Regions from separate parts of the Priestia sp. RMT2NF4 genome, predicted to be linked through region 2. Evidence: riboswitches for the same ligand, from Rfam matches in the RefSeq annotation. Region 2 holds a riboswitch; each other region holds the start of a gene.
What was found. Region 2 has a riboswitch for S-adenosylmethionine ahead of ACMX9J_RS01995 (Na+/H+ antiporter NhaC family protein). Riboswitches for the same ligand answer to the same signal wherever they lie in the genome.
Positions count from the first base shown of each region.

Region 1: linked by a shared signal. The riboswitch ahead of ACMX9J_RS21340 (phosphoadenylyl-sulfate reductase) and the one ahead of ACMX9J_RS01995 (Na+/H+ antiporter NhaC family protein) in region 2 are both predicted to bind S-adenosylmethionine.
Region 3: linked by a shared signal. The riboswitch ahead of mtnK (S-methyl-5-thioribose kinase) and the one ahead of ACMX9J_RS01995 (Na+/H+ antiporter NhaC family protein) in region 2 are both predicted to bind S-adenosylmethionine.

Region 1 is NZ_JBLQZO010000005.1:363,481-371,656, reverse strand. It holds gene sat (sulfate adenylyltransferase) at 1-895, opposite strand, end outside; gene ACMX9J_RS21345 (inorganic phosphate transporter) at 948-2,027, opposite strand; gene ACMX9J_RS21340 (phosphoadenylyl-sulfate reductase) at 2,047-2,760, opposite strand; SAM riboswitch class I at 3,014-3,116, opposite strand; gene cdaS (sporulation-specific diadenylate cyclase CdaS) at 3,430-4,056, shown strand; gene ACMX9J_RS21330 (VOC family protein) at 4,154-4,537, shown strand; gene ACMX9J_RS21325 (potassium channel family protein) at 4,605-5,393, shown strand; gene ACMX9J_RS21320 (YugN-like family protein) at 5,403-5,807, opposite strand; partial or broken gene ACMX9J_RS21315 (hypothetical protein) at 5,861-6,040, opposite strand; gene ACMX9J_RS21310 (glucose-6-phosphate isomerase) at 6,174-7,523, opposite strand; gene ACMX9J_RS21305 (hypothetical protein) at 7,784-8,017, opposite strand.
Region 2 is NZ_JBLQZO010000001.1:393,530-401,705, reverse strand. It holds gene ACMX9J_RS02010 (transcriptional regulator SplA domain-containing protein) at 1-246, opposite strand, end outside; gene ACMX9J_RS02005 (LacI family DNA-binding transcriptional regulator) at 332-1,291, opposite strand; gene ACMX9J_RS02000 (hypothetical protein) at 1,416-1,544, shown strand; gene ACMX9J_RS01995 (Na+/H+ antiporter NhaC family protein) at 1,584-2,894, opposite strand; SAM riboswitch class I at 2,980-3,086, opposite strand; gene ACMX9J_RS01990 (ABC transporter permease) at 3,188-3,955, opposite strand; gene ACMX9J_RS01985 (ABC transporter ATP-binding protein) at 3,948-4,859, opposite strand; partial or broken gene ACMX9J_RS01980 (YtoQ family protein) at 5,030-5,470, shown strand; gene ACMX9J_RS01975 (Ger(x)C family spore germination protein) at 5,633-6,844, opposite strand; gene ACMX9J_RS01970 (spore germination protein) at 6,828-7,955, opposite strand; gene ACMX9J_RS01965 (spore germination protein) at 7,962-8,176, opposite strand, start outside.
Region 3 is NZ_JBLQZO010000003.1:647,518-655,693, forward strand. It holds gene ACMX9J_RS16720 (PAS domain S-box protein) at 210-2,390, shown strand; gene ACMX9J_RS16725 (methylated-DNA--[protein]-cysteine S-methyltransferase) at 2,410-2,913, shown strand; gene ACMX9J_RS16730 (hypothetical protein) at 2,914-3,078, opposite strand; gene ACMX9J_RS16735 (hypothetical protein) at 3,153-3,389, opposite strand; gene mtnA (S-methyl-5-thioribose-1-phosphate isomerase) at 3,518-4,576, opposite strand; gene mtnK (S-methyl-5-thioribose kinase) at 4,612-5,784, opposite strand; SAM riboswitch class I at 5,920-6,071, opposite strand; gene ACMX9J_RS16750 (carbon-nitrogen family hydrolase) at 6,163-6,945, opposite strand; gene ACMX9J_RS16755 (pyridoxal phosphate-dependent aminotransferase) at 7,058-8,176, shown strand, end outside.

The sequences.
Region 1 (8,176 bases), on a different contig from region 2:
TTTTTTGTGCATCATATGTTCCGTAGTAGTCACCAACACCAGCGTGGTCACGGCCTACAATGAAATGCGTGCATCCAAAGTTTTTTCGAACCATTGCATGGAAAATAGCTTCTCTAGGTCCAGCATAGCGCATTGCAGCAGGGAAAACTGCCAAAGCTACACGATCGCTAGGATAATAGTTCTCTAAAAGTACTTCATAACTTTCCATACGGATATCTGCTGGGATATCATCTGACTTTGTTTCTCCTACAAGTGGATTTAAAAACAGGCCGTCTACAATTTCTAATGCTGTTTTTTGAATATACTCATGCGCACGGTGAACAGGGTTACGAGTTTGGAATCCAACAACCGTTTTCCAACCGCGCTCTTCAAATGCTGCTCTTGTTTCAGTTGGATCTAGGTAATACTTTTCAAAACGCGTTTTAGGTGTACGTTCTACAAGTACGATTGGACCTGCTACATATACATTTGGGCGTTCCATCATTTTCTTCACACCAGGGTGGGCAAGTTCTGCTGTGCGGTACACATTTTCCGCTTCTTTTTCTTTATTTGGCGTATATACTTCAGAAACTTCTAAAACACCATATGTCACACCGCTTTGAACTAGTTTTACTTTGTCGCCAATGTTTAATTCTTTAGCCTGCTCTTCTGTTACGGGAAGAGTAATAGGAATACTCCATACAGTTCCATCTGCTAGACGCATATTTTCAACAACTGATTGATAATCTTTTTCTCCTAAAAACCCCGTAATTGGGCTATAAGCACCAATTCCAATTAGTTCTAAATCGCTTAGAGCCATGTTGTCTACTTCAATTTCTTTTGTTAGTGACGTGTAGTCATATGTTGGTTGATATAAATTAATTAATTCTCCACCGTGTGCTTGAATTGTTGTCATTTTGTAAAATCCTCCTTAAGTAATTAACACAATATAATAAAAAGCACTTGAATCACGCAGTCATTTTTTCTTTTTCCGACTGCAGGCTTGCTCTTTTTCTTCTAGTTGTTCTAGCTAAGCTTAGAATACCTCCTGTAGCAATACATCCACTAGCTAGCACCACAAATGAATATAAGTCGCTTTCAAGTACTAATTTCACAAGAACATATGAGATTACGAGTGAAAATACAGGGGATACCACCCAAACCTTTAACATTTGAATGACCACTTCTCGCTGTTCTTTCGTAAATCCCGTTTTCGCTGCGCCTATTCCAATAATAGAAGACGTAGTGACCTGTGTAAGCGGTACTGGCAAACCAAACAGTGAAGCGACTGTAACAAGAGAAGCACCAGTACCCGAGATAATACAGCCTTCTCCTACAGAATAGCGAGTAATTTTTTTTCCGTTTGTTTCAATAACTCGGCCTCCTAGTAAAAGAGCTCCGAGCGCCACCGCCAATCCTCCTGCTATGACACCCGTTGTAGCATCCATTAATCCAGCTCCTACTAGAGGACCGACAGCATTTGCCACATTGTTCATTCCAGCTGAGAAGGCTTCAAAGAATCCCGTTGCAATAACTAAAATCGTTAAAACTCTTTTCCACTTTCCCTCTGCTTCTTTTTTATGCGCTCTGCGCTTTATCACTTTCCCAATCAAAAAAGCAATAACAAATGAAACTAGCGGAACAATAATCCAAAAAGACATGACAATTAAAAGTTTTTCTACATACAGAGATTGATAAGCTACCCCTACTCCAACAACTGAGCCAACTGTTACTTCACTTGTTGATAAAGGGATACCAATCAAATTCGCGAAAAAGAGTGACAGCGTTGCAGCAGCCAGAATGATAATAACTAATTCTACTGACAGCAGTTTTTCAGGTATGATACCTGAACTGATGGTTTTTACCACCTCACCGCCTCCGGTAACAGCTCCGAGCACAATTCCTACAGCACAGATGAACAGGGCCACTCTTCGCTTTTTAATTGCACCGGAGCCGTATGAAACGCCCATAGCAGCTGCTGCACCGCTTGCCCCAATATTCATTGCAAAAAAAAGCGCAATGATAAAGGCAACATATAAAAGCATCATTTATTCAGCTCTTTCGTATTTAAGATTCGTGTAATCCGCACTCCACTTTTTGTGTACCTGCCCATCTTCCTGAACGTAAATCGTCTACATTATAGGCAGGTGCGGTACAGGGCTCACAGCCGATACTTGGGTAGCCTTGATCATGAAGTTTGTTGTATGGCAAATCATGCTTATACACATAACGCCAAATTTCTTTCCATGACCAATGAATTAACGGACAAACTTTCACCTTCTTGAATTTCTCATCTTTATTAAAATAATTCGTGTTGGCACGAGACTCAGACTGCTCACGTCTCAAACCAGAAATCCACGCATCATAAGGAGCAAGGGATTCTCTTAGCGGAATGATTTTTCGAATTTGACAGCATAGGTTAGGCTGACTCTTCCAAAGCTCATCTCCATGTTTTTCAGCTTGTTCTGCAAGAGTTAAATCCGGCTTTTTCATATGAATACGTAAATCAGGGAAGCGTTCTTTAATTGCATCAATCACTTCATATGTTTCTTTAAAATGAACCCCTGTATCTAAAAAGACAATTTCAGCATCTTTTTTCACTTTTGAAATTAAATCAATTAACACGATTCCTTCAATCCCAAAGCTTGACGCATAAATAATTGAATCTCCGTAGGTATCATACGCCCACTGCAATGCTGAAAGGGCTCCTTTTGTTTCATCTTTACTGTCGAACTCTGGAAATGTATCGCTCCAGTTTTCGTACGTATATAAGCCTGCCATTTTCTCCACTCCAATTCTTAGTTATCCGCGTTATCCAATAAAAAAAGACGGTTTTACCCACTAGAATTGGATAAAACCGCCTCTAGTGTGTCTAGTCAGCGAAACTATTTAATTCTTACTTTGCTTCGGCGTGTTCAAAGGTTTGTTTTAAGTCGGGGTTTACAGTCATCGTTGTCCCTCCTCAAAATATCTCTTGCGCTATATCAAAATAAAAAGTCTTCCGTATTGAAAGACTGGGTAGGCAATAATTTTCACCTTATCTTTCAAAATGATACACACTTTGCTGGAATTAGCACCTTGCTAAGCAGGTTGCCGGGGTTCAGCGGGCCAGATCCCTCCACCACTCTTGATAAGCATTTTTTAAAAATTTTAGCATATTTAGAATATTTGTCAACATTAAAAATTATATATCCGATAAGAAAACTATACTTTAAATTCACAGAAATATCTATACTTTTATTTAAAACAACATATGTAAATTTAACCCAAATGTGAACATATAAGTTTATAAAACGCTTTCTTTTTCCCCCGACTTTTTATGTTCTCTTGCTAAATAAAATGCAAAATCTCTCTATAAAATTAATAACGGATTTATGAGCTTTACGGATAATTCACTCACATTAGCACACATTACAGATAACACTGACTGACAGATAGGAGCTATATAAGATGGAGAGACAACCCTTTCAATTAGACGATACAATTAAAAATAATGTGCGAACATATTTACAGCAGATTTCAACTGAAGCCTCTAATTTAATTAAACATTTAGACACGAGTGATCATTGTATTTTATGTGATTTTGAGGAGATGAGAAGGTTATTTCAAGATGTTCAAGCTACGGCCGCCTCTTATTACTTGCGTCATTACTTATCGCCTTATACATTTGAATACGCTGCTCTGTCCCTAGCTATTCATAACCTCTCTGAGAAACGTCACGGCGCTTTAATTGTCATTGAACGGGAACAAAGTGTTGATCCTCTTATTCAAAAAGGAATGCCTATTCAAGCTCCTGTCAGCGCTACGCTAGTTGAGACACTGTTCTATCCAGGGACACCCTTACATGACGGAGCCGTCCTAATTAGAAATAATCAGCTTATTTCAGCTGCTAATGTTTTACCTCTCTCGTCTATTATTTCAACGAACAAAAAGTTGGGAACACGTCACCGTGCAGCCATTGGAATGTCGGAAAAATCGGATGCATTAATTTTAGTTGTATCTGAAGAAACAGGTAAAATTTCGTTTGCTCTTGATGGAAGCCTCTACCCTATTCACTCCAGCAAAAATATGATTTAAGAGCCCTTTCCTGATAAGCAGCCCTATCTTGACTTATCTATCCTTTCTCTTTAATATATTTCATAGTTTTTACATACTATAGATACGGGTGATGCATATGGCAATTTTAAAATTTGAACATGTAGGCGTTCAAGTAAAGGATATAGAAGAATCTATTGAGTTCTATACACAAAAAGTGGGATTGGAGCTCATCGAAACACTACCACATACCGATCCGTCTTTGAAGCTAGCTTTTCTAGGTTTAGAAGGCAATGTAATCGTAGAGTTAATTCAAGGGTATAACTCAAGCTTACCTAGTGAAGGTAAAGTTCATCATTTTGCGCTGGCAGTAGATGGAATTGAAGAAGAGTTTGAGCGTTTAAAATCAGCAGGCGTTTCATTTGTGGAAGAAAACATTGTAACTTTGCCAAATGGAGCAAGATACTTATTTTTCTACGGTCCAGACAAAGAATGGATTGAATATTACGAAGTAAAAAGATAAAGATATCTTATACCTTCAGTGAAAAATGGTCATACTGTGGCTATGACTAATCACTGGAGGTTTTTTTATGATGGAATGGCTATTATTCCGACTTTTTCGTCGTTCTATTTTAGTGCGGCTTCTTTTTATTATCGGCTGCCTTGTTTTACTTTTCGGCATGCTTATACATTTCCTAGAGCCGCAAACGTTTGGGAATGTGTTTGAAGGAATTTGGTGGGTTATTATTACAATCTCTACTATAGGATACGGTGATTTTGCTCCCACCACTACGATTGGAAGGTTAGCTGCAATTATTTTAGTCCTGGTTGGAACGGGATTTATTACTACTTATTTTGTCACGCTTTCTAAAATTGCTGTTTCCGCTGAGAGCGCTTATTTGGAAGGGAATTTAAAGTTTTATGGAAAAGATCACTTCATCGTTGTGGGGTGGAATGAGCGCGCCAAACTCGTGCTAGAGTCTTATCGCGACGCATTTCATAAAGAAGACATTGTTCTTATCGACGACTCTCTGACTAAAAACCCCATGATCTGTGATCGCGTTCATTTTATTAAAGGAAGTCCCTCTCACTATGAGGTATTAGAACTTGCCAATGCTCGGTGCGCAAAAAAAGTGCTGATTACTGCCGATCAGCATAAGACAGAAGAATATGCAGACATGAATACGATTGTTACGCTAGTCGCTCTGCAAGGATTGAACCCTTCTATTTACAGCATCGTTGAACTGTTAACAAAAAAGCATATTCAAAATGCGCAAAATTTGGGGGTAAATGAAATGATTAAAACAAACGAGTTGATTAGTCAGGTCATGTACGAACATATTTTTGTGAAAAAATTAGAGAGTTTAAGAAAAGAATAATCCTTTCAATTATTGAAGCAGCGCCTCTTCTGCCTCTCTAATTAGCTCTTCTCCTAAGCTGATATACTTTTCTGGAAATGAAGCGTCTGCGTCTTGGGGTTCTGCAAACTGGTTAAATGAAGCACCCACGTTTCCATTGTGAACATTGTCATCTAAGCCAATTTGATACTTATGTGAAAGTAAAAATGGCGTACCAATCTGTACGGTTGTTCCTTTAGAATCCAGTTCTCCATTCGTAGCTGTAAACGGGATACGCAAAAATTGATAGCCGATTTCATCATTCATCTTATAGTCGAATGAACCATGATCATAATCCCAATTTCCTCCAATGTTATACCCAAGCGGCTTAAGCGTTTTTTCTAATTCATAAAGCTTGAATAATGTGCCGTCTAATCTTGAAGATAATTCAATCATCTTATCCCTCCTCTGTTTTAACATGTCCTTTTTCCAGCTTTTTATCCTTTATCTCAAAAGCAAAAAAGAGGTTGAGACATAATTAACCTAAAGACAAACACACTAGATAAAGTAGCTCGTATAAATCGCTTGTGACACCGCAGTTGATTTCCGTGCAAGGCTTCGCTCTCCGCGGGCGGCCGCTGAGCCTCCTCGTCGCTTTTCCCGCAGGAGTCTTCGCCTTGCCCTCCCAATCAACTGCTAGAAGGAACAAAACGGGTAAAACTATATACACCATCACAAAAAAACGAACCACTAATCAAACACGTTGATCAATGGTTCGTTTTTCACTTGGGCTAAGATACTTTTGTACCGGCCTCTTTTTATTTATTTCAAACGCTTTTCTAATTCTGCTTTTTTCTCTTCAAAACCAGGTTTTCCAAGAAGAGCAAACATATTTACTTTGTATGCTTCTACTCCCGGCTGATCAAATGGGTTTACGCCTAATAAATAGCCGCTGATTGCGCATGCTTTTTCGAAGAAATATACAACATATCCAAATGTATACTCATCTAGCGCTGGAATGTTCACAACTAAGTTTGGAACGCCTCCGTCTGTGTGAGCAAGCATTGTACCTTGGAACGCTTTTTTATTTACAAAGTCAACTGTTTCACCAGCTAAGTAATTTAGTCCATCTAAGTCCGCTGCATCTTCTTCAATTGTTAGCTCATGACGAGAATCTTGAACTTGTACAATTGTTTCAAAAATATCGCGACGACCTTCTTGTACATATTGACCTAAAGAATGAAGATCCGTTGAGAAGTTAGCAGATGAAGGGTAAATACCTTTTTGGTCTTTTCCTTCACTTTCACCAAATAACTGTTTCCACCACTCAGCAAAGTACTGAAGAGCTGGCTCATAGTTAATCAGCATTTCAATTGTTTTTCCTTTATTATAAAGAACATTACGAGCTACAGCATATTGATAAGCTGGGTTCTCTTCTAGCTCTGATGATGAAAATGCTTCTTGAGCATCAGCTGCCCCTTTCATCATTTGTTCGATATCAAGACCTGCAGCGGCGATTGGTAATAAGCCAACCGCTGTTAATACAGAATAACGGCCGCCTACATCATCTGGAATAACAAATGTTTCATAGCCTTCTTCGTCCGCTAATGTTTTTAATGCGCCGCGCGCTTTATCTGTTGTTGCATAAATACGCTTGCGTGCTTCTTCTTTCCCGTATTTCTCTTCTAATAATTTACGGAAGATACGGAAAGCAATCGCCGGTTCTGTTGTTGTACCAGATTTTGAAATAACATTAATAGAGAAATCTTTATCTTGTAAAACATCCATTAGGTCTTTCATGTATGTTGAGCTGATGTTGTTACCAGCAAAAATAACTTGCGGAGTTTTACGCTGTTCTTTTGATAATGTGTTATAGAATGAATGCTGAAGCATTTCAATAGCAGCACGAGCACCTAAGTAAGATCCTCCAATACCAATAACAATCAATACATCTGAATCCGATTTAATTTTTTCTGCACTTTTTTGAATGCGTGCAAATTCTTCTTTGTCATACTCCGTAGGAAGGTCTACCCATCCTAAAAAGTCGTTCCCAGCACCTGTTTTTTCATGAATTGAATGGTGAGCTACTTTCACGGCATCACGTAAGTATGTAAGTTCATGTTCACCAAAAAATGATAACGCGTTTGAATAATCAAAACGAACATGTGTCATAGTCTGTTCCTCCATTAAAATATCTTTATTTTCCACTTTATCGAAACTGTTAGCTGAATTCAAGGGAATCCACTTACAATTTGACACAATCATTATAGTTTGTTGAAACTGCAATCATTGTATGTACCCTTTTATTTAACGATAAATTCAGTTATGAAGTCAACTAATGTTCTTTGATTAAAAAACGTAATTCATGCACGATTACGCAAATAATATGCAAATAAAAAACGACTAAAGAGTGGTCTTCAATCGTTTTTCATTTACTTACCGGATGGTGCAATATAGTTCATTTCACCTATCTTTACATATTGTCTCGGTTTATAAGAGGCTTTTAACAGGGAAGAGTCTATTGATATAGAATTTTCAGCTTCGTTTTTAGAAGTGAGTAGCATCCTGTTTTCTTCTTTCATTTCTAAGTGATTATTCAGTACAAATCCGCTCATACATAATGCGCTAAAAATGAGAAAACTGATGGTTATTTGTTTCCTATACATTTCCATCACCTCACTCTTAGAGTGACAATTTCACCTGATTTTTATACGTCTAAAAAAATTTTTTTATGTTTTTTTTATGGATTTTGTGACGAGTTTCTATTTATTTAATAAGGTTTGAAAAATCCGCTGATACTAAGAATTAGCATGGATGCATGCATA
Region 2 (8,176 bases):
ATCATATTGTTCATAATCAAATATCTTGTTATACATGTTCTCTGCTGCTTCATACGTTGAATACACAGCATCATCTTCAGCTAACAAATGATAAGACTCATGCAGAAACAGCGCTTTTTCACCTTTATTTTCAGGATGTTCAACAATTTCAGCTTGATTAATATTGGCAACGTTTGCCGTATGAGGATTTCGGTAAATAACAAATACTTGATCTCCTACTTGATATTCTTTTTTCTCCACGATCATCATCCTTTTCTTCTTTCTTTACTCGTATGATGTCCGCTTTTACTCATTTTATCCGATAAAAACACGTGGTGAGATCATCAAGAATTTATACGCTTTTACGCTCAATAAACCGAAAAGGAAGCTCAATTTTTTGAGGATCCTTGCTCCTGACTAGTTTAAAAAGCGTTTCGCCCATTTCTTTGAGAGGAAGTTCGATCGTTGTGATTTGTAAATAAGAAGAAAGCGGATGATTATCAAAACCAATAATAGCTAAATCGCCTGGAACTGATATACCCGCTTGTTCGCACTGAGCTTTTATACCAATAGCGACTTGATCGTTTGTTACTAAAAGCGCCTGAGGCCGATTTTTCATCTGCACCAATTTTCCCACCACTTTTTCACCATCTGTCACGTTCAAACAGCCTTGAAACACCCATTCCGGATGATAAGGCTCATTTATTCTTTCTACATATTCTTTGTATGCTTGCTGCCTCTGTTGACTATTTGTACCCGTCATTCTTCCAATACAGTAGCCAATATCCGTATATCCTTTTTCTTTTAAATACATGAGCGCTTTCTTAAAAGCTGCATAATGATCAACGTATACGGAGCGAATAGAACGATTTTGTACGTTTTCGCACACGGCTATCGGCCCGTACTGCTGATAATATTCAATCGTGCTCCAGCTGCCTGCTCTAGAACAAATAATCACTCCATCAACCTGCTTTGTTTTTAGCATATGAAGCGCTTCTTCTTCTTTTTTTACATCATAGTTCGTCTGACAAATAACAAGCTGATACTGCTTTTCTAACGCTTGAGAGGCCACTCCTTCTAAAAGCAGACTGAAATAAGGATGATTAATAAAAGGCAAGACGACGGCAATCATATTTGTTTTCCCTTTTGATAAGTGAACGGCATTAATGTTTTGTTCGTAATTAAGTTCTTGAATTACTTCTTCTACCAGACGGCGCTTTTCTTCTTTTACATACGGATGATGATTTAAAACCCGTGACACGGTCGAAACAGATACACCAGCTTTTTTTGCGATATCTCGGATATTTGTCATGTTTTCACCTTTTTCTCTTGCGCTGAAACGCGTTTCATACTTTATTCTCATTATAAAGTGAAACAGCAATAAGCTAAACCCGTTACAATCATGTTTTTATTCACTTATACAAGGAGGTCATATCATGGGTATTTTATTATTCATTTTATTATGCGGAATTGAAATCGGAGGAGCGGCTTATGCACTTAAACAAAATGAGACACTTTGGAAGGAGCTAGATGAAAAAAAGCCGACTGATTTTTTCAAACAGTAAAAAACCCTTAAAAAGAATGTTCTTTTTAAGGGTTTGATATTACGCAGCTTCTTTAGATGATTTTGATTTTTTATTTAAACGAGGAAAGCCAATTACAATCGCAATGATACCGCAAACCGCTGTTAACATTGGATAGAATGTAAATGGAATAATCTCAACCGGTGAAACTTTAGCAAATCCTGCTGCGAGAAGCATTTGTGCACCGTAAGGGATAAGCCCTTGAACGCTGCATGAAAACAAGTCGAGCAGACTGGCTGATTTACGATTATCAATTGAATACTTATCAGAGATTTCTTTCGCTAACGGACCTGCTGTAATAATTGAAATCGTGTTATTAGCCGTGGCTAAATTGGTTAAACTTACTAATCCAGCGATACTGAATTCTCCGCCTTTTTTTGTTTGAATGCGTCGTGTTAATAGGTTCAATAAGAACTGAATACCGCCGTTATAGCGAATGAGTTCAACCATTCCGCCAATTAAAAGAGATAAAATAATTAATTCCGACATTCCGCCAATACCTTCTGTCACAGTTTTAGCAAGAGAAGAAAGCGTGTAGCTTCCGTCAGCTAATCCAATCACGCCGGCTAATACAATTCCTCCGGTTAAAATGCTTAATACGTTTGCACCAAATATGGCAGCAACGAGTACGCCGACATAAGGCAAGATTTTAAACCAGCTAAAATCTTTAATTTCTACTGATGACGTATTGCCTAGCGTCATTACAAGTAATAAAATCACTGTAACAATCGCTGCAGGAAGGACAATAAAAAAGTTTACTTTTAATTTATCTGACATATTTGTTTTTTGCGTACGAACTGCCGCAATGGTCGTATCAGAGATTACGGATAAATTATCTCCAAACATTGCACCACCAACAACAGCAGCAATTGCCAATGTAATGGATACATGCGCCTGCTCACTGATTCCTACAGCGATAGGCCCTAACGCAGCGATCGTTCCCATTGACGTTCCCATCGAAATTGAAATGAATGCGCCAATAACAAAGATTCCGACTACCACTAAGCTTTGCGGAAGTACAGAAAGCGCTAAGTTTACCGTTGAATCAACAGCTCCCATGCCTTTAGCAACTTGAGAAAAAGCACCTGCCAAAATAAAAATAAGTACCATAATAATGATATCAGGATGCCCTGCTCCTTTAGCAAAGCGTTCCACTTTTACATTAAGTGAATCTTTGCGGTTCATAGCCAGCGCCACAATGGCTGCAATGATAATGGCTACTAATACAGGCAGCTTATAAAAATCTCCCGTTATAATTCCTGATCCGACAAACAGGACTAAAAAGACGCCCAGCGGTAACAGCGCCCAGCCGTTTCCTTTTTGTTGTTCCATTCTTAACACCTCTTGTTTACGTAATAAAAAAAGACCTCTTCTTATTGATAAGAAGAGGTCTCTTATTTGTATCATAAGATTACCCTTCTCATCTTCCAAACGAAACATCGTCTGCTGGATTTGGCACCGCACTGCGTACAGCCAGTTGCCGAGACATCGTAGGGCCAGTCCCTCCGTCTCTCTTGATAAGAAGTTTATAGTTGTTTTAAAAATAGTCTTTCACTACTGTAATCTCTTTTTATTTAATTGTCAAATGCTATTTTAGAAAAATATATAGTGTGAAAATTCTCACATCAGTTAGCTACGTCACGTTTTAAAAACGCCACCCATGCTACGCCCATAAAGAAGACAAAGTGTGCAACTAAGATGAAGATTGAAAATGGAAGTGTCATTCCGTCAAACATCGTCTTCATTCCGTCCATATACTGAAGAAAGTCCGTGTTGGCAAATAATAGAAATTTACCCCACCATAAACCTAGCTCTGATACTAGTGCAGTTACCGCTTTAGCCCCGATACTTACGACAATAGCTAGACTTGAAGCAAGCGCGCTGTTTCTAAATAAAGACGACAGCATGAATGCGAACGTCATCATCATAAACGTTTCCATATACGCGCTGTCATACGTAAGCGTAATGTTTTTAAGCAGCTGCGCATCTCCTTCTAGACTGGCAAATCCAAAGAACAATGCTCCCCATACAAACGAAAAAAGCAAATAACTCAGCAAGTAATACAAGCTAATTAAAACGAGCGTTATGTACTTGGACGTTAAAATCGTTGAACGTCTAGCAGGGCGAATTAAAAGAAGCTTAATGGTACCCGCTTCAAACTCTTTTGCAACCATTGATCCTCCAACAGCAAGCGCGAAAAATTGAACGAGGATCAGCATGCCTGCACTAAATGACAGGAAATTCAATATGTTGTCTTCCGTTCCTGCGCTGTTTGCTACTTTCTTCATTAAAAGAGCCATACAAAGAGTTAAGATGCCGATTGTAATAAACGTGACTTTTGTACTTCTTTTGTAAAACCATTTCATATGTTCATTTTGAATTAACTTAAGCATGGTGCTCTCCCTCCGTAACGGACATAAACGAATCTTCAAGCGTCTCATAAACAGGAGTGATTCGGTAGACTAAAATATCGCTGTCCACTAATTTTCTATTCACAGCTGGAATTTGTTCTTTCATAATCACTACATCAATACTATCGGATTTTATTGTTACTTGGAATTCTTGAGATAAAAGATCCGCTGCTTGTTGCACGTCAGATACTTCAAATTCTACATACATCCCTTGATCTCGACGATTTGGAGATAGATCTTGAACAGCTTTTAACTCGCCGTTTTGAATAATACCAACGCGGTCACATAATGCTTCCACTTCTTTTAATAAGTGGCTCGCGATTAAAATTGAAATACCTTCTTGCCTGCAGAGGGTTTGTAAATATGTACGAAATTCTCTCATTCCCGCTGGGTCTAGACCATTTGTTGGTTCGTCTAGTAAAAGCAATGCAGGCTTATGTAAAATAGCTTGAGCTACTCCTAAACGCTGTCTCATCCCAAGGGAATACGTCTTCACTTTTGCATGAATGCTGTTTTCAAGCTTTACTAGCGCAATCACTTCATCCAAGCGTTCTACTGTGATCCCTTCATGCATATTCGCAAAGTGTTTTAAATTTTGATAGCCCGTCAGATAATCATAAAACTCAGGATTTTCAATAATCGCTCCAATTGATTTCATAGCTGATGTAAACTGTTCTTTTAAAGGAAAACCATTGACGGTAATTGTTCCCTTTGTTTCTTTAATGAGTCCTACGACGGTACGAATGAGCGTTGTTTTTCCAGATCCGTTCGGACCAAGCAATCCGAAAATCTCACCGCGCTCAACCGATAAGGATACATCATGCAAAATGGTTTTCTTCCCAATTACTTTACTGACATAATCTACTTGTAGCACTGTTTCTGTCATCATGTACATCCTTTCTTTAATTAGCAATACGCCTTCTATTGTTTCTCTTTTTTAACTATTTGTCTACTATAACCTTATTTTTGGAAAAGTAGCCCATTCAAATCATTCGTATTATCCGCTTACATTTGATAAAATAAAACAAATCTTAGTTAGAGGAGGACTTCTACATAATGAACTTAACCGTATACCTTGCCGGGCAAATTCACAATAACTGGCGAGACGAAATTAAAAACCAAGCAGAACAATTAAACCTTCCCCTTACCTTTGTCGGTCCCATGACAGACCATGACCGCTCCGACAACATTGGAGAAGAAATTTTAGGAAAACAGCCTAATGCTGTCTTAAAAGATGAAGCTGCTTCTCAAATTAATAATTTACGCACGCAGGTGCTCCTTAAAAAATCTGATGTGGTCATTGCTTTATTTGGTGAATAATACAAACAGTGGAACAGCGCAATGGATGCGGCGACAGCCATCGCATTAGATAAACCGCTAATTTTGGTTCGCCCTGAAAAACTGCACCACCCGCTTAAAGAACTGTCAAACAAAGCCCAAGTTGTAGTCGAAACGCCAGAACAGGCTCTTCAAGCACTAGCTTATATTTTTGAATAACAACAAATAAGAGCTGTCGAAAACCGGCAGCTCTTATTTGTTGTTTGTTGAAGGCTCTGTACGAAGCATACGATGAGTATTTCGTGGGAAGTTCCGAGATTATTATTTTTTTAGGTTTTTTTCATTTTTGACATAACGATAAGCAAAGTTACAGTCGGGTGCTTACTTTTTTGACCCGGATGCTCCATAATCTTTAATCGTTAACTTCACATCATAGTTAATTGGCACTTCACTAAATGTTTGATCCCAATTTCCTTTGACCCTCATCCATGTTCTAGGCTGCTTAATTCTCAATTGATTTCCGAAACCTGCAACATCAACTTTATATTTTGTTTGCATTTTTTCTAGTACGTTTCTTACCAGGTACTTTACTTTTTTTTCTGAAGTTTTTTGCGCATTCTGTAAAAATTGATTATTAAAAGAGCTCCCTGAGGTCATCCAACTTTCAGATAGCCTTCCCACTGATTCAATGTGTACATCAAAAGAGATATTATCTCCTTTAACATGGGGTTGAATGTGACTTTTCATAGACTCTATTTCATATACAATCAGCTGACCGGTCTTTTTATCAAAGCTTTTTACTAGCCCGCCTTTCCCTTTCCCAGTAATCCAAGCCAAACCATCTAGTTCTTCTTCATTCAAAAAACCAATCATTTTGCTTGTTTCCCCTTTAATTATACCAGCACCCGCAAATTTGATTTCTCCATTTGCTGATAATACATTTTGCAACAGAAAACTAGATCCAGTTTGAATCTTGCTTGCTAATTTAATAAGCGGCATGGGCGGTAAAACCCGCGTTGTTCGATACGTATTGTCTATCATTCCATACAGGTGAAAAGCTGGGATCTCTCCTGCTGTTTTTGATTCTAACGTGTCGCTAGCTCTTCCTTTACTAATAAACACAAGGCAACTAGGTCTAAAATCATTGTCCCGAAGAGTTTGGTCCACTAATTGCTCTAAACTATACGCTCGTGCAAGGGCCTCACTGATAACCATTACTTTCATATGAGGACTAGTTAAAGGAGTGTCACTTCTTAAAGATAATTCACGAAGCATTTGAAAAGGAGAATCTCCTGTTTCCGAAATATTTACGTAAGATTTCTGCTGCGGTCCTCCTTGTTTAGTGGTTGAACTTGCGACTTGAGGAGTGATAAGTTGATAAGTTGACGTAATCAGGTTCTTTTTAGTATACCCTTCTCCTTGTTCATCAAATTCTTTTTCAGCTATGGACTCCTTACCTTTATCATAGGCCACACCCACTCCAAAACTTTGCTCTTCAATTTCATGACTGCTCCAGCAGCCTGCCAGAGGAAAGAGCAAAAAAACAGAAAACAAAACCAATAGGTACTGGAAATGGTTAAAGGTTTGTTTCATATTTTACTCCCTTTACTTTTGAAATAATGAGAAGAAGCAGCGGCAAAAAGCCAAATAAAACTAAGGCGATATTGCCAATCATATCTCCCAATTTAAATACATCATTAATATTTTTAGGAATCATGGAAATAAGATATATGACCGGAAGCAAACCATACATAAATGGATGAATGTTTTTTTTGAAAAGCTGAGACAGTCCTAATGAAGCGGCGTAATGGTTAATAGTAAAAGAAGCAAACATCTGCATGATCCATACAACTAGAAGCAAGGAATCAAATCGTTCAAAAATCAAGCCTGTCAGCTCAAAACTCCTTATTAAATCAAGCGTTGGCCATGTTCTTATTACTACTCCATCAATCGATAACGCTCCAATCACCATTACAACAGTAATCACATAAATAAATATAGGAATAGTAATTCCAACTAGCACAGCTTTTCCTGCTTTGTGCGGTTCTTTCATAAAAGCTAAAATGATTAACATGATTTCAGGACCGGTGAATGCAAGAGCAGTTGTTTTTACCCCTTTTAGTACAGGAAGGACTCCTGATCCAAGTACGGGGCGCAGATTATCTATTTCAAATATTTTCATACTCATAAAAGCTACCAGTAAAAAAAGAATAACGGTAATAGGGAATATAATTTCAAACAGTCGAGCGATCGGATTAATGCCCCCTCTAATTAAATAGAGGCTTATCCACATAAATGGCATAATAATAGCCCACGTCGGCGTTCCTTCCAGCAAGAGATATCCGGTTACTTCTGCCAATGAACGGGCGTGAAAACCACCAAGCAGTAAAAAATAACCTATCATAAGTAAGCTAATTAACTTACTCAACCATTTCCCTGTAATTTCTTTACTGTATTGATAAAACGTCTTTCCAGGGAATTTCCGGCTTAACTTCACCATGATTATCGCTGCTATCATGGTGACTATTCCTCCTAGAATAACAGTTAACCACACATCTGGTGTTTTCACTTGTTCCGCAGCTGTTCGAGGCAACGTCAGAATACCAGTTCCAAGTATAAAATTGATGACAATAATAGCTGTTTGTGGCGTCGTAATACGATCTTTTGAATTTATCATTACCTCTGATTCACTTCCTTTTATCATAAGCTGCTATCCTTTTCGTAGAGAATCTTTGGTGTGCATCATCTTTGGACGTCTTTTCATCATCATAAGAGGCATACGGACCATCAAGTCTTTCCATTCACTTAAACGATAGGGTACCGCTGGACTCATGTAAGATACGCCAAAACTTTTTAGTTTCACCAAATGACTGGTCATAAAAAGGAAAAATAAAACGACGCCGTATAATCCAAGTATGGCAGCAC
Region 3 (8,176 bases), on a different contig from region 2:
CATGTTGATTCACGGTTCGTTTTCTTTGTTATGTTGAGCATAGGTTTCATTTTGTTATGTCCCAGCCTCTTTTATTCATGCTCCTTTTTTAAATAACGGGAGAATGTGAAGAAATGTCGCATTTTGAATAAACGTGACTAATTTTAAAAAGGTAAAAAGCAAATCTTGTAGAATACTAAGTCTATAGATAAAAGGTGGGGAAATGGGAAGTGCAAAAGAAAGGAGCAATGAGCATGTCACCACACAGAGAATTAACATCTGAAGCTGCGCAAAAGCAGCAAGGTGAATTAGAGCAGCTACGAGCTATTTTTAATGACGTATTAGATGCCATTGTCGTATTTGATGAGTATTTTCAAGTTATAAATGCAAACGAATCAGCCTGCGGGCTGTTTGAAAAAACAAAGGATGAGCTATTAACGTATCAAATGAAAGATTTTCTCATGTATTTTCCGTATGACATGATTGAAGCGTACTATCCAGCGCTTTTAGAAGAAAGCTATTTCAAATATGAAGGCGCGATGACGCTTCAAAGCGGCATGATGAAACATGTTGAATTTACTTCACACAAACATAGTCACATGTCGGGCATTATTGTGTGTACATTTCGAGATATTACGCAGCACAAGATGATGGAAAACGAACGGTTTATTAGTCATCATATGTTTATGGATGTATTTAATGAAGCGGTAGATGGAATTGTTATTTTTGATCGAACTGGTCAGCTTATCGACGCGAACCCTTCATTTTGCGAGCGATTAAATTATACAAGAGCACAGCTTTTAACTAAAACGTTAGAAGAGCTTGTAGAACCTACTTATCATTATAAAGTGAAAAAATTATGGAGAACTCTGCATCAAGAAGGAAAGACAAGCGGCGAGCTGCCGATTAAGCTCGAAAATGGAGACGTTACTTTTTTTGAATTTACCACAACGGCTAATATATACAGTCAATACTATATGTCCATTATGAGAGACGTGACGGAAAAACGGCTGATGGAGCAGCAGCTGTTGAGAAGCGAAAAAAATTTCAGGGCTATTTTTGAAAATGCGATTGAAGCCATTTTGATTTGGAAAGACGATGGGGAAATCTTAAACGCTAATCTTGCTTCGTCCCGTACATTCGAGCTGCCGTTGAACAAATTGATTGGAAGTAATTTGTATACGTTTATCGATAAGCAAAGCTTTAGTGCATTAAAAATGCTGCAAACATTTCAAAAAGAAGGAGAAATTCGCAATCAGCTTCCTTTTTACATGCCAAATGGAGAAATCAAACAGTTGGAATTCACAGGGAAAAAAGGCATTATAGAAGGAGACCATTTAACCATTTTTCGAAACATTAGTGAACGTACAAAAATCGAACAAGAGCTTCGGAATAACGAAGAGAAATTCAGACAGATTTTTAATGGTTCGATCGATGGGTTAGTTTTATGGGACGGCAAGCGAAATATTATTGATGTGAATTCTTCTCTTTGTGATATTCTCGAACTCAGCAAAGAGGAGATTTGTGCGCATTCCATGGAGGATTTTATTTCTTCAGCGAATTTAGATGCGGTCATTGAGCATAAAGAAACAATTGAGCAAAAAGGGGAAGCTGAAGGAGAGATTACGTACGTTACGGGGAACGAAAAAGTTAAAAATATCGAATTCTCTACGAAAAAAGATATCTTGCCAGGTCTATATATGACGCTTTTAAGAGACGTAACGGAACGAAATCAAATGCAGGAGCAGATTCGGAAATCGGATACGCTTCAAGTAGTCGGACAGTTAGCAGCTGGGATTGCGCATGAAATCCGCAATCCGATGACGGCTTTAAAAGGGTTTGTTCAGCTGCTAGAAAGCAGCATTCAAGAAGATCACTCTCTTTATTTTGATATTATTAAATCCGAATTAAAAAGAATCGAAACCATTATTACAGAGTTTCTAGTACTCGCTAAGCCACAGGCCGTAAAGTTCGAAAAGAAAAATCTAGCTGCGGTTGTTAAAGAAACGATTGATTTATTAAATGCTCAAGCGCTTTTAGAAAATATTCAGTTTGAACTAAGTGTGTCCCCTCAGCTGCCAATGGTATACTGCGAGCCGAACCAAATTAAACAAGTACTAATAAATGTAATTAAAAACGCAATTGAAGTCACGTCAAACGGGGGAAGAATTTTTGTTGAAGTCTATTCTACAGAGCCGCACTACGTGACGGTCTCCATTCGAGATCAAGGAGACGGAATGCCCGAAGAGCGCATCAAGCGCTTAGGAGAACCATTTTATACGACAAAAGAAAAAGGAACGGGGCTTGGTTTGATGGTCTCATATAAAATTATCGAAGAACATAAAGGGCGAATTGAAGTGGAAAGCAAAATAAGAGAAGGAACGGCTTTTCGTGTTATTCTTCCAGCCTAAACAGAAAGGATAAGCGAGTATGTACTATGGAGAAATGAACTTATTTTCTGATTTGAAAATTTATATTGTAGCCTCGGAAAAAGGGGTTCAACATATTTGGTTTGATAGCGATGATCACAACGAGCAGCTTAAAAAACTTGTCCATGACGAGAATTATCACCTTGTGAAAGAAGCGAAGCGGCAGCTTCAGGATTATGCTGAAGGGCGCACGCTAACATTTGATGTGCCTTTGGATATAAAAGGAACAGACTTTCAAAAAGAAGTGTGGTTAACGCTTAAAGGTATACCTTATGGACAAACGTGGTCTTATAGTGATGTAGCGGAGTCTGTTAATCGCTCTAAAGCCGTAAGGGCTGTGGGACAAGCGAATCGTCGAAATCCACTGCCTATTATTTTACCTTGTCACCGTGTTATTGGTAAAAATGGAGCTTTAACAGGTTATGCAGGTTCCCAAACTCATATAAAAGAAAAACTATTAATGCTTGAAAGAAATGTAGCAAAAGGCGCTCTGGAGTTAAAATAACTATTCACCGTCTAATTTCCAGCCTTCTCCTTGCACAAACACACCGTCAATTTGCTGAGGAGAAGGGAGGGAATTTAGTTCTTCATCTTTGGATAAATCGAATAGCTGATATTGCTGCTTGCGATTCAACGCTTTGTTTTTATCCGTTTTTTGCTCTGCACTCATTTTTACTCCTCCTTATTCAAAAAGAATCCCCTATAATATATGTAGAAAAAGCAGAGAGTACTGTTACAATTGTGTTACAAATGCAGCCAAAAAGCACTGTTTAATAAAAAAGGTTGAGACATAACAAAATCAATGTCATCTAAAGATGAACAACTCGTATACATGAACTGAACCGCTTGTGACACCGCAGTTGATTTCCGTGCAAGACTTCGCTTTCCGCGGGCGGCCGCTGGGCCTCCTCGTCGCTTGCGCTCCTGCGGGGTCTCACCCCTTCCGTTTTTCCCGCAGGAGTCTTCACCTTGCCCCCCCAATCAACTGCTAGAGGGAACGAAACAGATAAAACGATATTTACCATCACAAAAAAACGAACCACTAATCAACATGTTGATTAGTGGTTCGTTTTGCAGTGGGGCTAAAATACTTTTGTCCCAGCCTCTTGTTATTGAGCAGATTGCAGCAAAACTTTTTGAATGGATTCAAAAGACGGGGAATGGATAACTCCATGCTCTGTAATAATAGCCGTAATCAGTTCGCTTGGCGTCACATCAAAAGCTGGATTGTACACAGAGATTCCGTCTGGAGCAATTTGCGTATCTCCAATGTGCGTTACTTCTTTAGGTGAACGTTCTTCAATAGGGATGCTGCTTCCGTCTTGAATAGATAAATCAAATGTGGACTGCGGCGCTGCTACGTAAAATGGAATACCGAATGCTTTCGCTAAAAGAGCAAGTCCATACGTTCCAATTTTGTTAGCCGTATCGCCATTTGCTGCAATGCGGTCAGCACCTACAATGATCCCATTAATTCCTTTTGTTTTAATGGTATGAGCAGCCATATTATCCGTAATCAGCGTAACGTCTACTCCCGACTGCTGAAGTTCCCATGCTGTTAAGCGAGAACCTTGAAGAACGGGTCTTGTTTCACAAGCAAATACTTCAAGCGGAATATCGCGCTGCTTAGACAAGTGAAAAGGTGCTAATGCTGTTCCATAATAAGCTGTAGCAATTGAACCAGCATTACATATTGTCATGATTTTATCTTTCTTTTTAAATAAAGAAAGGGCATGATCTCCAATTCGGTAGCACGTTTCTTCATCTTCTACTTGAATTTGAATCGCTTCATGAACAACTTTTGTTTTAGCTTCATTAACGGACGAAGCGGATTCAGCGCTTTTCGCTACGCGGTCCAATGCCCAAAATAAATTGACGGCAGTCGGGCGTGAACTAGCTAAATACTGTTGATCTAGAGCTAGCTTTTTGTTGAATTCCTTGACTGAATCCGTGTCATAGCTAAGCGCAGAAAGAGCAAGACCAAAAGCCGCCGTAATGCCAATTGCAGGGGCTCCGCGTACTTTCAAGGTAGTGATAGCATCCCATACGTCTTTAATGGTTTGCAGCTTAATATATTCAACTTTGCCAGGAAGCTGCTGCTGATCTAATAAAGTAATATATGATTCATTCCATTCCACTGAGCGCGGAAGTGATAGTGTATTTGTCATGCTGATACCGATCCTTTCATTGTGTACATTATTCGTTATCGAAGTAAATGTTCAAATTCATTTGGTGAAACGTCTTGTTGGTGCAGAAGTAAATAGCGTCCAATTTTTAACGCAGTACGTTTAGCGTTAATTTTTCTTTCCTCTGAAGAAATTTCGTCTAAGTCCGCCACGTGAGCTAAGCCAATCGTACGTCGAATGATTTCACACCCTGCATATCCAACAGCATCTTGCCACGTTTGCGTTAAAATTTCATGTAACAAGCGCTCATCTTTAGCGAAAGGTTCAGTGTTTTCAGAATGCCAAAGCGCAGTAAAGGTATCTTTAAATACGTTCCATGTGTTCGTAATGTGTGCAAATAACGGTTCGCGATCTGTTTTTCGAGAAAGAGCATTTAAAAATAAATTCGCAACAAATTGGCCTAAATCGAATCCAAACGGACCGTAAAAAGCAAACTCTGGATCAATCACTTTCGTTTCTTGACTGCTAGCAAATATGCTTCCTGTATGTAAATCACCGTGAATTAGCGTTTGGGCATTTGTTAAAAATTTATATTTTAATTTTGCTGCTTGTAGCTTTACATCTCCATCGTTCCACAATTCTTCTACATCAGGACGCAGCGCTTCTTCAAATTCATTTGTATCGATATCAAAAAAAGGATCTGTAAAAACTAAATCTTCCGTAATATTGCATAAGTCCGGATTGCTGTACTTGACGACTTCTTCTTTTTTATCCTGAGGCTTTAAGGCAAAATCCGACGTTTTGAACGCAATATGTCCTAGAAAAGAACCGATATGCTGTGAAAGCAGGGGATAACTTTCTCCTTGAATAAGTCCGGCGCGGGAAATCGTTAAATGAGACAGATCTTCCATGACCGTAACAGCAAGCGTTTCATCGTGGTAATACACAGCTGGTACGAGTTCAGGGGTAAATGCACCGAATTGCTTGAGCGCATTGCTTTCAATCGTGGCACGGTTCAAGGATAGAGGCCAGCTCTCGCCTACAACTTTTGCATAAGGAAGTGCTTGTTTGACGATAATGGATTTATTCGTTTGATCATTTATGATGTGAAAGACGAGATTTAAGTTGCCATCACCGATTTCACGGGCAGTCAGTGCTTCTGTGGCATCAAAGAGACCTAGCTTTTTCACAAGTTTGATTGCTGAAATTTCTGTTAAAGGCTGATACTTCTCTGTTTTTGTTGTTGACATTAGAATCCCTCCATAGTTTATTAAACTGATTTGTTTACTAAGTTAATAGGTTTAAGAATGTATGGAGGCTTTTATAATTTTAGAAAATATAAAAGCCTCTTTCGTTGGAAAGAGGCTTGATTGTAGTGTTCAAACCTCTTATCTGCCAGAAAGAATTACTTTCTGTTGGAATTAGCACCGTGCCTTTGTAAAAACATGTTTTACGGGTGTGATCCATCTTAGGATGGAATGACGGTCGGTTGCTGGGCTTCACAGGGCCAAATCCCTCAGCCAACTCTTGATAAGAGTACGATTACTTATTCAATTTTGATTTGTTTGAAAATTTTATGTTATCTGGTGAAAATCGTATCATGCAAAAAAACGGCTGTCAATACATAATTAATAAAATTCTGTGCGGCGATCTGTAAAGACAGGAATTTGTTTACGAATTTCTTTTACAAGTTCCAGGTTAACGTCGGCACTTAAAAGTTCTTCGCTATCGCCAGCTTCAGCGATTATTTCTCCCCACGGATCGATGACTAAGGAATGTCCGGCAAATATGTTATTAGGATCTTGGCCTACACGATTACACGCGATTACATAGCATTGATTTTCGATTGCGCGGCTAATGAGCAGTGCTTTCCAATGGGCAAGTCTTGGAGCCGGCCACTGAGCAACAACAAATAAGACTTCTGCTCCGCTGCTAGTATGCACGCGAATCCATTCTGGAAAACGAATATCGTAACAAATAACTCCTGCGCATAAAGACTGTTCAAGTGTAAAAAGATTTTTTGCTGTTCCTGCTTCTAGATAGAGGTGCTCATCCATTAATTTAAATAAGTGCAGCTTACTGTATTGTGACACTTCACGACCTTTTCGGTCGAAAATATACATCGTATTTGTGACGCCTTGCTCTGTTTTTTTCGCGATCGAACCTGCCACAATATTTACTTCGTTCGTTTTAGCAAATTGAGAGATTAATTGCTTGGCCTGCTGTCCTTCATCATCGGCAATTTCGTCTAGCCGCGTCAAATCATAAGCTGTATCCCATAGCTCAGGAAGCACAAGGATGTCAGGGTTTTCTTTTAGAGCTTCCGTCATTTTTTGTTGAATATATTTTCGGTTTTTAGTTGGGTTTCCAAACGCAATATCAAGCTGCAAACACGTGATTTTTACACTCACTTTATCATCCGTCCTTTTTTTAGTAGTTGAAAAAAATGACTTTACAAGTTGAGTATTACAATATATTATTTGTGACTAGAATTTCAAGAATTTTTTGAGAAGGTGTGCGATGATGAAACAATTTGAGCAATCGGAACTATTAAAAAGTTTACCAAAACAATTTTTTGCATCACTTGTAGGCAAGGTAGGAAAAGTAATGGCCCAAGGGCACGACGTTATTAACTTAGGGCAGGGAAATCCTGATCAGCCTACTCCTTCACATATTGTAGAAACACTCCAAAAAGCAAGTGCTAATCCTATGCATCATAAATATTCTCCATTTCGGGGGCACCAGTTTTTGAAAGAGGCCGTTGCGACTTTTTATAAACGAGAATATGGCGTTGATGTGGATCCTGAAAAAGAAGTAGCTATTTTGTTTGGCGGGAAGGGTGGACTTGTTGAAATCCCGCAGTGCTTATTAAACCCTGGAGATACGGTGCTGGTTCCGGATCCTGGATATCCTGATTACTGGTCTGGAGTAGAGCTTGCAAAAGCAAAGATGGAAGTGATGCCGCTCACGGCTGAAAATCATTTTCTGCCCGTATACGAAGAGATAGGTGAACGTGCTAAAGAACAGGCAAAGCTCATGTTTTTAAACTATCCGAATAATCCTACCGGTGCAGTGGCAACGGCAGAATTTTTTGAAGACACCGTGGCGTTTGCTGCCAAGCACGATATTTGTGTGGTACACGACTTTGCCTACGGAGCCATTGGATTTGATGGTAAAAAGCCAATCAGCTTTTTACAGACTCCTGGTGCAAAAGAGACGGGAATTGAAATTTATACTCTTTCTAAAACGTATAACATGGCGGGATGGCGAGTTGGATTTGCTGTAGGAAATGAAAGTGTAGTAGAAGCTATTAATCTTCTTCAAGATCATATGTATGTCAGCCTCTTTGGGGCGGTTCAAGAGGCAGCAGCGGCAGCTCTGTTAGAATCTCAACAATGTGTGAATGATTTAGTTAAGCGCTATGAATCTAGACGCAATACCTTTATTCAAGGGCTTCAAGAAATTGGTTGGGACGTTACATCTCCAGCGGGTTCCTTTTTTGCATGGCTAAAAGTTCCTAAAGGATATACTTCTGAACAATTTTCAGATTTACTTCTTGAAAAAGCCCACGTTGTAGTGGCACCTGGAGTAGGCTTCGGAACATATGGTGAAGGCTATGTGCGCGTAGGACTGCTGACGGAT